DNA from 2 places in the Arthrobacter sp. BI5 genome. Region 2 is predicted to be linked to the other one. Evidence: predicted binding sites of a transcription regulator. Region 2 holds the regulator's gene; the other holds the start of a gene.
The links. Region 2 encodes LexA, which represses DNA repair genes until DNA is damaged. Its sites were predicted from a motif close to TCGAACANNTGTTCGA; they were not measured.

Region 1: a site for LexA is predicted at 2,633-2,648, ahead of AC1MED_RS00405 (shikimate dehydrogenase). Genes of this name have one in related genera too.

The regions. Positions count from the first base shown of each region.
Region 1 is NZ_CM155264.1:80,866-85,278, reverse strand. It holds gene AC1MED_RS00420 (ATP-dependent DNA ligase) at 1-5, shown strand, start outside; gene AC1MED_RS00415 (MFS transporter) at 153-1,472, opposite strand; gene AC1MED_RS00410 (IclR family transcriptional regulator) at 1,699-2,598, shown strand; gene AC1MED_RS00405 (shikimate dehydrogenase) at 2,759-3,640, shown strand; gene AC1MED_RS00400 (bifunctional sugar phosphate isomerase/epimerase/4-hydroxyphenylpyruvate dioxygenase family protein) at 3,640-4,413, shown strand, end outside.
Region 2 is NZ_CM155264.1:1,526,279-1,530,691, reverse strand. It holds gene AC1MED_RS06945 (histidinol-phosphate transaminase) at 1-764, opposite strand, end outside; gene AC1MED_RS06940 (LysM peptidoglycan-binding domain-containing protein) at 856-1,248, opposite strand; gene lexA (transcriptional repressor LexA) at 1,638-2,387, shown strand; gene AC1MED_RS06930 (ATP-dependent DNA helicase) at 2,625-4,413, opposite strand, start outside.

The DNA of each region.
Region 1 (4,413 bases), 1.4 Mb from region 2:
CTTAGGGGCCCGGGGTTCGGCGTCGGGCGTTCCCCGCGACGCTCCAGCCCGGTTCTTCCGCCGTCCGCTGCCCCGACACGCGGAAAAGCCCGGCGTGTTGCGGTAACACGCCGGGCTTTTCCGGGCAGAACCGGGCAGGAGCGTCGGGGACCTTAGCGCAGGCCGAGCTCCTTGGTGGGAACCTTGAAGGTTTCCTTGGCGGTCAGGGCCGAGACGGCGGCAATGACGCAGATGATGCCGGTGAAGATGGTGATCTGGACCCAGCCGCCGGGCTTGATGCCGCCCATGGCCGCCACGATGGCCGGGGCAAAGCCCGCCATCAGGAAGCCGAGCTGGGTGCCGATCGCCAGTCCGGAGAAGCGGACCTTGGTGCTGAACATTTCGGCGTAGAAGGAAGGCCAGACCGCGTTGGAGGCCGCGTAGCCGAAGGAGAAGAAGCCGATGGCGGCGAGGAACATCAGCGGGACGCTGCCGGATTCGAGGCTGAGCAGGAACACCGGGGTCAGGACTGCACTGGACAGCGCGCCGTAGATGAAGACGGGCTTGCGGCCGATCCGGTCGGCCAGCTTGCCGAAGAGCGGCTGGGTGCCGAGGGCGACCAGGTTGGCGCCGACGACGAGCCACAGGGTGATCGTGCCGTCCACGTTGGCGACGTTCTTGGCATAGGCGATCGCCAGGGTCCCGAACACGGTGGAGACGGCGGCGATGAAGGCGCAGGCAACCACGCGCAGGACGTCGCGCCAGTGGTGCTTGAGCAGGTCCGCGACGGGGAGTTTGGAGATCTGGGCGCTCTTCTGGGCTTCCTCGAAGGCGGGCGGCTCGTGCAGGGTGCGGCGGATAAAGAACGCAACCACCACGACGACGGCGCTGAGCCAGAACGGAATGCGCCAGCCGATGCCGTACTTGATCTCGTCCGGCAGGGCCAGGACGGGGATGAAGACGAGCGCGGCAAGGATCTGGCCGCCCTGGGTGCCGGTCAGGGTCCAGGAGGTGAAGAACGAGCGGCGGTTGTCCGGTGCGTGCTCCAGGGTCATGGACGACGCGCCGGCCTGCTCGCCGGCAGCGGAAAGACCCTGGCAGAGCCGGGCCACGACGAGCAGCGCGGGAGCCCACCAGCCGACGGTCTTGAAGTCCGGCAGGCAGCCGATCAGGAAGGTGGAGGCGCCCATCAGCAGCAGGGTGAACATCAGGACCTTGCGGCGGCCCACCCGGTCACCGAAGTGGCCCAGGATGACGGCGCCGACCGGCCGCGCCACGTAGGCGAAGCCGAAGGTCGCGAAGGACATGATGGCGGCGTTGGCGCCCGCGTCCGGGAAGAAGACCTTCGGGAAGATCAGCGCGGCGGCGGAACCGAAAATGAAGAAGTCGTAGTACTCGACGGCGCTGCCGAGGAAGCTGGCGAGGGCCGCCTTCTTTGGTGTCCCGGCCGGTGCGGCAGTGCCCGGCGTCGTAGACGGGAGTGTCTGGCTCATGGTGTTCCTTTGGTGTGACGACGTTGTCGCGGATGGATCGGGAAGGTCTCGCCGGCCGCTGGCTTCGAGTGTGCGGCAGCCGGTGGACCGAGGAAAGACCCGGACTAGTAGCCACATGGTGGGAGCTACTTGTGCGATGTAGCAAGCATGGCTGTGAGCGCCATCACTTGTCAAGAAAAATAATCACGATCTAGCAATAGCTCTCATCATGTGAGAACATCGATCCATGAGTGTGAACCAAGACACAGAGGCGGCCCCTGCCGCCGACACCCCCGCGGAAGCCCCCGGCGACGGTCCGGACGAAGCCCTGAAGCCGGCCACGGCCCTCCAGGTGGACGAGTCGCTCAAGCCGGCGAAACCCGCCAAGGAAGACTCGCGCACCGACATGGTCGGCAAGGCCTTGGGGCTGTTGGTCCTGCTGGGTGACGAGCCCCGCGGGGCCAGCGCCGCCGAGCTGTCGCGCCGCGCGGAGCTGCCATTCAGCACCACTTACCGGCTGCTCGGCTCGCTGACCAGGGACGGTTTTGTCGACTACGAGGCCGACGGCCGCCGCTACCACCTGGGCCTGCGCGTCTTCCAGCTCGGCCAGCGGGTCTCCAACCACCACGGTTTTGCCGGCACCGCGCTCCCCATCCTGCGGCGCGTCACCGAGGAGACCGGCGAGGCCACCATCCTGTCGGTCCGCGACGGGCAGCACCACCTCACCGTGAACAAGGTGGACGGTCCGCAGACTTTCCGCGTCACGTCCGATCCGGGCCACCTCGGTGCCCTGCACACCACGTCCGTGGGCAAGGCGCTCGTCGCGTTTGCCGACGACGCCACGCGGCAGCAGCTGGTGGAGGACCTTGAGCTGGAGCCGCTGACCGACCTGTCCATCACGGACCGGGACGCCTTCCGGGCCGAGATCGAGCTGGTCCGCAAGCGCGGTTACGCCACCATGGACGAGGAGAACGAGCTGGGCATGCGTGCCGTAGCCGTCCCGGTCTTCAATTCGCAGGGCCACGCCTTCGCCTCGCTGGCCACCGCGGTACCCGTCTTCCGGATGAGCATGGAAGCCCTGGTGGCCCTCGTGCCGCTGCTCCAGGCCGCCGCGGCCGAGCTCTCGGCCCGCCTTCCCCAGGGCTGAAACCGGCGGATCTCCCGGGTCCACCCCAAAAGTCATCAACGAGTGTTCGACATAAGAACATCCGTGCAATATGTGAACACTTGCGCTAATGTAATCCCTATCACCCGGCCCGCCGCCTACTTCGCGGCCGCCGAGTGCCGTTGTCAAAGGAGCTAGACGGATGAGCAACCGAGCAGAGTCCTTCCTCGTGGGCCTGGTAGGCGATGGCGTCACGCCGTCCCTCACGCCCCCCATGCACGAGCGCGAAGGCGACGTACAGGGCCTCCGGTACCTTTACCGCCCCATCGACCTCACCGAACTGGGCCTTCCCGGCCAGGCCGTCGGAGAACTCCTGACCGGCGCCCACCGGCTCGGCTTCAACGGACTGAACATCACCCACCCCTGCAAGCAGCTGGTGCTCGAACACCTCCACGAGATCTCACCGGACGCCCGGCGCCTCGGTGCCGTCAATACCGTGACCATCGAGGACGGCCGCTTCATCGGCCACAACACCGACTTCTCCGGCTTCGCCTCCGCCCTGGCTACCGGCCTGCCCGGCGCGAAGCTGGACCGTGTTGTGCAGCTCGGCGCCGGCGGCGCCGGATCCGCCGTCGCCTATGCCCTGCTGACCGCCGGAGTCCGGCAGCTGGACCTCGTGGACACCGACGCGGCCCGTTGCGCCGCCCGCGCGGCCGAACTGGCCGGCTTCTTCCCGGACAGCCAGGTCACGGCCCGTACGACGGCGGAGCTGCCGGAGCTGATGCCGCTCGCCGACGGGCTGGTGCATTGCACGCCGGTGGGCATGGCCGCCCACCCCGGCGTCCCGCTGGACATGTCCCTGGTGGAGTCCCGGCACTGGGTCGCGGACATCGTTTACCGGCCGATCGAGACCGAGCTGGTCCGCGAAGCCCGGTCCAGGGGCTGCGAGGTGCTCGACGGCGGGCGGATGGCGGTGGGGCAGGCCGCCGACGCGTTCCGGATCTTCACCGGTCTCGAGGCCGACGCGGACCGGATGCGGGCCCACTTCCTGGAGCTCGTCGCCGCCGAAGAGGTGGCCGCCTGATGCGCACCGGAATCGCCACCGTCTGCCTCTCCGGCACCCTGAAGGAGAAGATGCAGGCCTGCGCCGTCGCCGGCTTCGACGGGATTGAAATCTTCGAGCAGGACCTCGTGACGTCGTCGCTGAGCCCGGAGGAGATCCGGGCGATGGCCGCGGACCTGGGCCTCAGCCTTGACCTCTACCAGCCGTTCCGCGACTTCGACAGCGTTCCGGAGGAGCTGCTCGCGGCGAACCTGCGCCGGGCGGAGGCCAAGTTCCGGCTGATGTCCCGGCTGGGCATGGACACCATCCTGGTCTGCTCCAATGTGGCCACCGCCAGCATCGACGACGACGAGCTCCGCGCCGCGCAACTGTCCCGGCTCGCCGCCCTCGCCGGTGAGCACGGTGTGAAGGTCGCCTACGAGGCCCTGGCCTGGGGCAAGTACGTCAACGACTATGAACACGCCCACCGCCTGGTGGAACTGGTGGACCACCCGAACCTGGGCACCTGCCTGGACTCCTTCCACATCCTGTCCCGGGACTGGGACACCGCCCCGATCGAGCAGTTCAACCCGGAGAAGATCTTCTTCGTCCAGGTCGCGGACGCGCCGAAGCTGTCCATGGACGTGCTGTCCTGGAGCCGGCACTACCGGGTCTTCCCGGGCGAGGGGCAGTTCGAGCTCGCCAAGTTCATGGGCCACGTGGTCCGCGCCGGCTACACCGGTCCCGTCTCGCTGGAGGTCTTCAACGACGTCTTCCGGCAGTCCGACGTCGAGCGCACCGCCGTGGATGCCATG
Region 2 (4,413 bases):
ACCAGGCGCAGCGCATCGGTGACCTCCGGGGCCGCTGCCATGTAGCCGAGCCGGGCCCCGGCCAGGGCGAAGGCCTTGCTCATGGTGCGCGAGACGATGAGCCGCTCGCGGCCGGGCAGCAGGGTCAGGGCGCTGGGCGTGCCGTCGTGGGCGAACTCGTGATAGGCCTCGTCGACGATCACGATGGTCTGGCTGGCTTCGCCGGCTTCGTAAACGGCCTCGACGACGTCGAGCCCCAGGCCGGTGCCGGTGGGGTTGTTCGGTGAGCAGAGGAAGACGACGTTGGGCTTCAGCTCCCGGACCTGGCGGGCTGCCGATTCCGCGCTGAGCCCGTAGTCCTCGGCGCGGACCCCGACGATGTATTCGGTGTCCGTGCCGGCGGCGAGCAGGGGGTACATCGAGTACGTGGGCGGGAAGCCGAGCGCGGTGCGGCCCGGGCCGCCGAAGGCCTGGAGGATTTGCTGCAGGACCTCGTTCGAACCGTTGGCTGCCCAGATGTTGCCGGCGTCCAGGCCGTGGCCGAGGTACTCGGCGAGGGCTTCGCGCAGTTCGGTGAACTCGCGGTCCGGGTATCGGTTCAGTCCCGCCGCGGCCTCCGTCACGGCCTCGGCGATGGCCGCGCGGACGTCGGCCGGGACGCCATGGGTGTTCTCGTTGACGTTCAGCAGGATGGGGACATCCAACTGGGGCGCACCGTAGGGGCGCAGTCCCCGCAGATTGGTCCGGAGGGGCAGTCGGTTGAGGCGCTCTAGCTGGTCAGTCACCTGCCCAGTTTAAGTGAGACCGGCCCCGGCCCCGAAACTGTGACCGTCCGGGGCCCTCCCGGGCGGCCGACGGCAGTCTTCCAGGGGTGGTCTATTTGGCGGGTACGTAGAGCTGCTGGCCGGGGATGACCCGCGCGGCTTCGAGGTTGTTCAGCTGCACGATGTCGGCAACAACGTCGCGGGGGTCCCGCTCCGGGGCGACTTCACCGGCGATGGCCCAGAGCGACTCCCCCGGCTGGACCGTCACGGTGACGGTCGGTGTGAGCGAGAGCTCCGCGGCCGAGTCGGCGGCCTTGGCCGGGGCGTTCAGGAACCCGGCCAGGGAGAGGACCAGGGCGGCCAACAGGATCAGCGGCAGGCCGAAGAAGACGAAGCGTCCTCGGCGGGTCAGCCTCAGCGGAGCCTGCCGGGAGGCAGCAGCGGGTGCCGCCTCCTGAGCGGGAGCGGAAACCGACGAACCGGAAATAGCGCTTACTGCTGACATGAGCTGAGCCCTCCTGGACTTATCTGTGCCGCCCGGCGTACTCCACGTACCTGCCGCCAACCGGCCGAACCATCGAACGCATTACCTTCGATCGCGAACCCTCGAACACGAAACTTCGAACACACCGCCGAATCCTAAGAACCGGCAAGGCCTCGAAACTTCGAACACATATTCGAACTTCGCTGTTTCTGTTTTAGCACTTATGAACGAACATTGTCGAGACTCGCTAGAACAAATGTTTGAAAAACCCTGGCGGCTGCCCTACTTTTGAATCACAGGACAACCACTTGGGTTGGTCAGCAACAGTTGATCAGCGGGGTCTGACATTGTTCGGACCGAACGGTCCCGGCAGCCACGGCAGCCGGGCGGAATGGAAAGGCATGGCGAACATGGCAGCACAAGCCGCCGGCGGGAGGGCCGCGCAGCGGAGCCCCCAGACCGGTCGGGCGCCGAAGAGCCTTACCGTCCGTCAGAAGAAGATCCTGGAGACCATCCAGCGTTCCGTGACAGACAACGGCTACCCGCCCTCCATGCGCGAGATCGGCGACACCGTCGGGCTGGCCAGCCTTTCCAGCGTCACCCACCAGCTCTCGCAGCTGGAAAAGCTCGGCTACCTGCGGCGTGACCCCAAACGTCCCCGCGCCATGGAAGTGCTGATGCCGCTGACCCTGGACGAGGGTGCCACCACGATCTCCGGCGTGGAGAAGTCCAGCGGCCTGCGCGCCGTCGGCGGCCAGGCAGTCGCGGAACTCGCCAGCGCCACGGACACCGCGATGGTCCCGTTTGTCGGCCGTATCGCCGCAGGCGGCCCGATCCTGGCAGACCAGGTGGTGGAGGACGTGATGCCGCTGCCGCGCCAGCTGGTGGGCCACGGTGAACTGTTTATGCTCCGGGTGGCCGGTGATTCGATGATCGACGCCGCCATCTGCGACGGCGACTGGGTCGTCGTCCGGCGCCAGAACGATGCCGTCAACGGCGACATCGTTGCCGCCCTGCTCGATGACGAGGCCACGGTCAAAACCTTCCGCCAGCGCGACGGCCACACCTGGCTGCTCCCGCAAAACACCCAGTACGAGCCGATCCTCGGCGACCATGCCGTCATTATGGGCAAGGTCGTCTCGGTGCTGCGCTCCCTGTAGTCTCCCGCGCCGGCTTCCCTGCCACACCCCTGCCAGCCAGATCCCACCGGCAGCTCGAAGGCCCCGTCCGCAGTTCCGGACGGGGCCTCCTTGCGTTCCCGCCCGGTTGTTGGCACCGCGACGGCGCGCGGGGCCGCCGCAGCCGCGGGAACCCGGCCCCGCCGGCCCCGGGGCGTGGAAGAACCGGGCGGGAACGCCAGCGCCGGCCTCGGGTACTCTCGTCGGCGCGGCCTCCGGCTACTTGGCGGGTTGCTGAGCCTGTACCTTTGCCGGGGTCGCCTTGCTGAGGCGCTCGAGGGCTGCCAGCGCCACCGACGGGTCGGTGGTGGGCCAGAACGGCGGCAGCGCGGCCCGCAGGAACGCGCCGTACCGTTCGGTGGACAGCCGGGAATCGAGGACCGCCACCACGCCCTTGTCCGACGTCGAGCGGATCAGCCGTCCGGCTCCCTGGGCGAGGCGGATCGCTGCGTGCGTCGCCGAGACGCTCATAAACCCGTTGCCACCGGACTGGGCCACCGCCCGGGAGCGGGCCGTCATCAGCGGATCATCGGGCCGCGGGAACGGGATCCGGTCGATCACCACGAGGCGGCAGGAGTTTCCGGGCACGTCGACGCCCTGCCAGAGCGACATGGTGCCGAAGAGGCAGGTGTCCGGCTCATCGGCGAACTGCTTCACCAGCGCGGTCATAGTCGATTCGCCCTGGCAGAGTATGCTCAGCCCCAGCCGGGGCCGCATCGCCTCGGCCGCCTCCTCGGCGGCGCGCCGCGACGAGAAGAGGCACAGGGCTCCGCCGCCGGAGGCGCGGATCAGCTTCTCAAGCTCGTCGAGGGCTTCCGGAGAGGTCCCCCGGCCCGGCTTGGGCAGGTGCTTGGCGACGTAAAGGATGCCTTGTTTGGGATATTCGAAGGGGGATCCGACGTCGACGCCGGTCCAGCTGGGTGCGCCGGGGCCCACCAAGCCGAGGCCTCCGGCTGCCGGTTCGAAGGCCGAACCGATGGCCAGGGTTGCCGAGGTGAGCACGACGGTGTGGTCGGCGAACAAACCTTCGCGCAGCCGCCCGGCAACGCTGAGCGGAGCAACGTTGATCAGGGCGGGCGCGGACTCATCCGGCTGCGAGTAGCCCTGTTGCGGGTCAAAGCTGCTGTTGCGGGAGAACCAGACCACTTCCCGGTTCTCCTTGGCGGCCAGGAGCCGTTCGCAGAGCTCCAGGATCACCATCAGCCGGGACCGCGCGAGCTGCCGGCCGCCGTCGGCGGTGTTGGCGCTGTCGCCCTTGGAGTCCGAGAGCGCGGCGCGGCAGGCGTCTCGCAGCTGGTCGACGCAGTCGAGTTGTTCGCTGTTCAAGCCGTTGGGCATGAGTCCGCTGGGAACCCCCTCGATGGCGAGTTCGAGGTTGGACGCAGCGTTGTTGAGCGCGTCCACGGTGATCCCGGTGTGTTTGCGGGCCCCGGAGGCGGCGGCGTGCACCATGGCCACGGACAGTTGGCCGGACACGGCACCGGTGACCCGGTCCTGGAGTTCGTGCGCCTCGTCGACCACCACTACGTCGTATTCGGGCAGCACGGCGAGGCCCTCGAAGGCGCTGACGGCCAGCATGGCGTGGTTGGTGACCACCACGTCGGCGTCGGCGGCGTTTTGCCGGGCCAGTTCGGAAAAGCATTCGGCGGCGAGCGGGCATTTCTGCGCGCCCAGGCACTCCATCGAGGTGACGGAGACCTGCCGCCAGGCGCGGTCGGTCACGCCCGGCATCAGCTCGTCGCGGTCCCCCGCCTGCGTCTCCTCGGCCCATTCGCGGAGCCGGACGACCTCCTTGCCGAGCTGCGAGGAGGGGCCGCCCATCGCGGCGGCGAAGTGCGGCACGGAGGTGTCCTCGCCGAGGGAGAACAGCTGGCCCTCGGACGGTTCCTCGGACGGGAAACCGCCTTCGAGTTTGTGGCGGCAGACATAGTTTGAGCGGCCCTTGACCAGCGCCACCTTCACCGGCCGCTCCAAGGCCGGGGTGATGGTCTTGAGCAACCGGGGCAGG